2 regions of the Cellvibrio sp. BR genome follow, and region 1 is predicted to be linked to the other one. Evidence: predicted binding sites of a transcription regulator. Region 1 holds the regulator's gene; the other holds the start of a gene.
The links. The regulator PhoB, encoded in region 1, activates phosphate uptake and scavenging genes when phosphate is short. The targets are predictions, from matches to a motif close to TGTCATAAANNTGTAACA.

Region 2: a site for PhoB is predicted at 917-934, ahead of O59_RS03000 (alkaline phosphatase PhoX). Genes of this name have one in related genera too.

The regions. Positions count from the first base shown of each region.
Region 1 covers NZ_JH668200.1:395,706-397,913, reverse strand. Annotated here, with positions in the region: gene phoR (phosphate regulon sensor histidine kinase PhoR) at 1-644, opposite strand, end outside; gene phoB (phosphate regulon transcriptional regulator PhoB) at 792-1,490, opposite strand; gene ubiA (4-hydroxybenzoate octaprenyltransferase) at 1,621-2,208, opposite strand, start outside.
Region 2 covers NZ_JH668200.1:722,421-724,628, forward strand. Annotated here, with positions in the region: gene O59_RS02995 (TonB-dependent receptor) at 1-775, shown strand, start outside; gene O59_RS03000 (alkaline phosphatase PhoX) at 999-2,208, shown strand, end outside.

The DNA of each region.
Region 1 (2,208 bases):
CGCAATTCGTGGGAGACGTTGGCGATAAAATCCTGACGCATTTTTTCCAAGTTGTGCAGTTGGGTCACATCACGCACCACAATCAATCGCTCCATTTTGCCAAACGGGGTGATTTGGAATTGCAGGTGTTTGGAGGGAAAACGCGGCGAGGGAATTTCCAGCGGCTCGCCGTAATTGCCCTCTTCAAAATAGGCGACAAATTTGGGGTGACGCACAAAATTGATGACCGATTGCCCCTGGTCTTTGGTATTCAACCCAAGCATGCGATGGGCGGCGGGGTTCCAGAAATCCAGATGGCCGCGCGCGTCCAGAATGACCAGCCCGTCTTTGAGTGCCGAGCTGATTTCCTGGATGCGTTTGATCACCGCTTGCAGGTTGTCTTTTTCAATGCGTTGATCGCGCTGCAGTTGGTAGATGTTGTCGAACACCTGCCCCCAGATGCCACTGGCCTCCGGCGGGTGTTCGCTCTCGCGTTTGAGCAGCCACTGGTTCAAGCGGCGCATCTGCCAGAGCATCCACACAATGTAAATGCCACAGCCGAGTAGCATCCACAGCGCGTAGTTGTCGCTGAAAAAACCAATCAGGCTGCAGGTGGCGAGAATAATCAGAATGCGCTGGAGTTCAGCGCTGAAACCTTTTAACAAGGGGGCCTCTCAGTTTCGATCCGTATTCGGCAGCGGGCAAGCCTGCGCGACACGCCGTGAACCCATCCATGGGGGCTAATCGTCGACATCCTGTCTCCGATTGTCGCTCAGGCTTGCCCGCTGCCGAATACTTGCAGCTTAGTGATATCAGGCTTCGATTCGTGTCGAAAAACGATAGCCGGTACCGCGTACGGTTTGGATCAGGTCTTCGTGACCGTCGATGGTCAGAGCTTTGCGCAGGCGGCGGATATGCACATCGACCGTGCGCTCCTCCACATACACATTGCCGCCCCAGACATGATCCAGCAATTGGCTGCGAGTATAGGCTCTTTCCTGGTGGGTGAGAAAAAACTCCAGCAGGCGATATTCAGTGGGGCCCATATCGACTGACTGATCGTGGATGGTGACGCGGTGGCTGGCGGGGTCCAAACACAGACCCTGTACGGTGATGGGGGCGGCGGAAATCTGTGGGTCGGCACGGCGCAATACTGCTTTCAAGCGGGCGACCAATTCACGCGGTGAAAAAGGTTTGGTGATGTAATCGTCGGCGCCAACTTCCAGCCCCTGGATTTTGTTGTCTTCCTCACCTTTGGCGGTGAGCATGATGATGGGAGTATTAGCGGTAACTTCGTCGCGCTTCAAGCGGCGCGCGAGTTCAATACCGCTGGTACCGGGCATCATCCAATCGAGCAGTATCAGGTCGGGTTTTTCGTCGATAATCAGGCCGTGGGCATCCTGCGCATTACTGGCTTCCAGCACTTGGTACTCGGCCATCTCCAGTGCCACACGCAACATATCGCGAATAGCGGATTCATCGTCGACGATAAGAATTTTGCGACCAGTCATAATCTTCTGCCTAATAAAACTACGGTAGGCTTCACGTTTCATGAAGCTATTGTTGCAGCTTATTTAATAAGCTCAGTGTTACATATTTATGACAAGTCAGAAAATTGTAGCTGCGTGCAGTCGCGTGGGCTTAGCGCCAGTAATAATCCATAGCTAAACCGGCAAATACCGCCACACCCACCCAGTTGTTATTTAAAAAGGCTTTGAAGCAGGCTTCGCGCGCGCGAAAGCGAATCAGCCATTGTTGATAGGCAAACAAACCACCCGCCACCGTCAAGCCCAGATAATAGAACAGCCCCAGCTCAAAGCGATTACCCACCAGAATCAGCGCATAGAGCGCCAGGATTTGCAGGATGCCGGTCATCAACCGATCCTGTTCGCCAAACAAGATGGCGGTGGATTTCACGCCGATTTTAAGGTCGTCCTCGCGATCCACCATGGCATAAAAGGTGTCATAAGCCACCGTCCAGAGCACCACGGCGAGGTAAATCAGCCAAATGTTTTCGTGTAGCGAACCGGCCTCGGCCGCATAGGCCATGGGGATTCCCCAGGCAAACGCGGCACCCAATACTACCTGCGGCAAGTGGGTGTGACGTTTCATAAAAGGGTAGCAGAAGGCGAGCAACAGACCGCCGACGGAGAGTTTGATGGTAAGCGGGTTGGTCATCAGCACCAAGGCAAAGGCGATCACGCATAGGCCAATGAATAAAAATATCGC
Region 2 (2,208 bases), 330 kb from region 1:
CTGGACGGACGATTTGCTCACCCGCGCTGCCGTGGCCAAGGTAATTACCCGCCCGGATCTGCAAGACATGGCGCCGCGCCTGACCTTTAACTCCGGTGACGTCAACACCGCCAGTGGCGGCAACCCGCTGCTCAACCCCTTTGAAGCCTGGCAGTACGACCTGACGCTGGAATGGTATCTGGACAAGGTAACCGCGCTCTCGGCCGGTGTTTTCTACAAGGATATTGAAACCTTTATCCAAACCCAAAAGTCGGATTTGCTGTTCAACGGTGTGGTCTATGAACTCAGCTCCAAGGTCAACGGCTCCAACGCCGAAGTGACCGGGATGGAAGTGGCTTATCAACAGGTATTTGACCAACTGCCCGCGCCGTTTGATGGTCTGGGTCTGCAGGCCAACTACACCTGGACCGACTCTAGCGCCGTCTATGTGGACAACGACCAATCGGTCAAAGGCGAGTTGGAAGATGTCGCCAAAAACAGCTACAACATCACCGCCTTTTATGAAAAGGACGGCTTCGGTCTGCGCCTGAGCTACAGCTGGCGCGATGGTGTGCTCAACCAGATCGGCACCAACAGCCTCGCCTCGGAAAACAAAGCGGAGTTCGGCACCCTGGATTTAAGCGCGTCTTATGACCTGTCGGACAATGTCACGGTATTTGTGGAAGGTATCAACATCACCGACCAAGCCCAGCAGGATTTTGTGCAGGGCGATGAATTCCGCAGTTATACCGACTACGGCAGCACCTATTCCTTGGGGGTGCGCGCCAGTTTCTAAGCCATTCGTCACTCCTGCGAACGCAGTAGTCCAGAGGCATTTTGTGGATACCCGCGTTCGCGGGTATGACGAAGTTTGCATTTCCCAATTTCAGGCTTGGCAGTCATTTCAGCTCAGCCTTTTTTTGGCGCTGTGCTTGGTTGTCATCTAATAGTCATATTTTTGCGTCAAAAACAGCGCTGGTTTTCCAATGTCTGTTATTTACTTTTGTGGATGTTTTTTTATGCGTTTAACCCGTCGTCACTTTCTTAAAAATGCCAGCGCTACCGCCATCGCACTGGGCGGCCTGCGCAGTTTGCAACTGCAGGCACAGGTCTACGCCCAAGACCCGGTTTACGGGATCGATAAAGTCGGCCAGCTGCTGGCCGACCCGGCGGGCATTCTCAATTTGCCGCGCGATTTCAGTTACAAAATTATCGCCCGCACCGGCGACCGCATGAGCGATGGGTTGATTACCCCCAGCGCGATGGACGGTATGGCCGCCTTCCCGCTGCCGGGTGATCTGAGCAAATGCATTCTGGTGCGCAACCACGAACTGGATTCCGTGGGCGAGGAAATTGATGCCTTCGGCGGCGATAAGGATTTGGCGCGCAAACATGTCGGCCGCAAAGGTTACGACAGCTTCGGCGGTCTGCCCGTCAATGGCGGCACCAGCACCCTGGTTTACAGCCATCGCAGCCAGCGGGTGGAGCGCAGTCACCTGAGTTTGGTGGGCACCGCACGCAACTGTGCCGGTGGCGCCACGCCTTGGGGCAGTTGGCTCAGCTGTGAGGAGACGCTGGTCGGCAAAGCCCAGGGCTACGGCCGCGAACACGGCTATATCTTTGAAGTGCCGTCACTCGGCAAGGGCTTGGTCGACCCGGTGCCGCTCAAGGATATGGGGCGTTTTGTACACGAAGCGGCGGCGGTCGATAGCACCAACGGCATTGTGTACCTCTCGGAAGATACGGATCGCAGCCTGTTTTACCGCTTTATCCCCAAAACCCCGGGCAAACTGGCGGAGGGCGGACAGCTGCAAGCCCTCGCCATCCGCGGCTGGCCAAGCGCCAATACCCGCAATTGGAAGGAAGACGCGCAGGACAAGAATGCGCAACCCGTCGCTATGCGCCAGCGCTTTGAATGTGAGTGGATCGACCTGGAGAATGTCACCGCACCCGAGGGTGATTTGAATACTCGCGGGGAAGCCAAAGGTGCGGCGATTTTTGCACGCGGCGAAGGTATCGCCTTTGCCCTGCGCGACGACAAAACCCGCGAAGTACTCTTTGCGGCGACTGGTGGCGGCCCGCTCAAAATCGGCCAGGTGTGGCGCTATCAACCCAGCGCCTTTGAAGGCACGGCGCGAGAAACAGAGCAGCCGGGGGTGATGGAATTAGTTTACGAAACCCACAACCGCGCCATTTTGGAATCCTGCGATAACATCGCGGTGGCGCCGT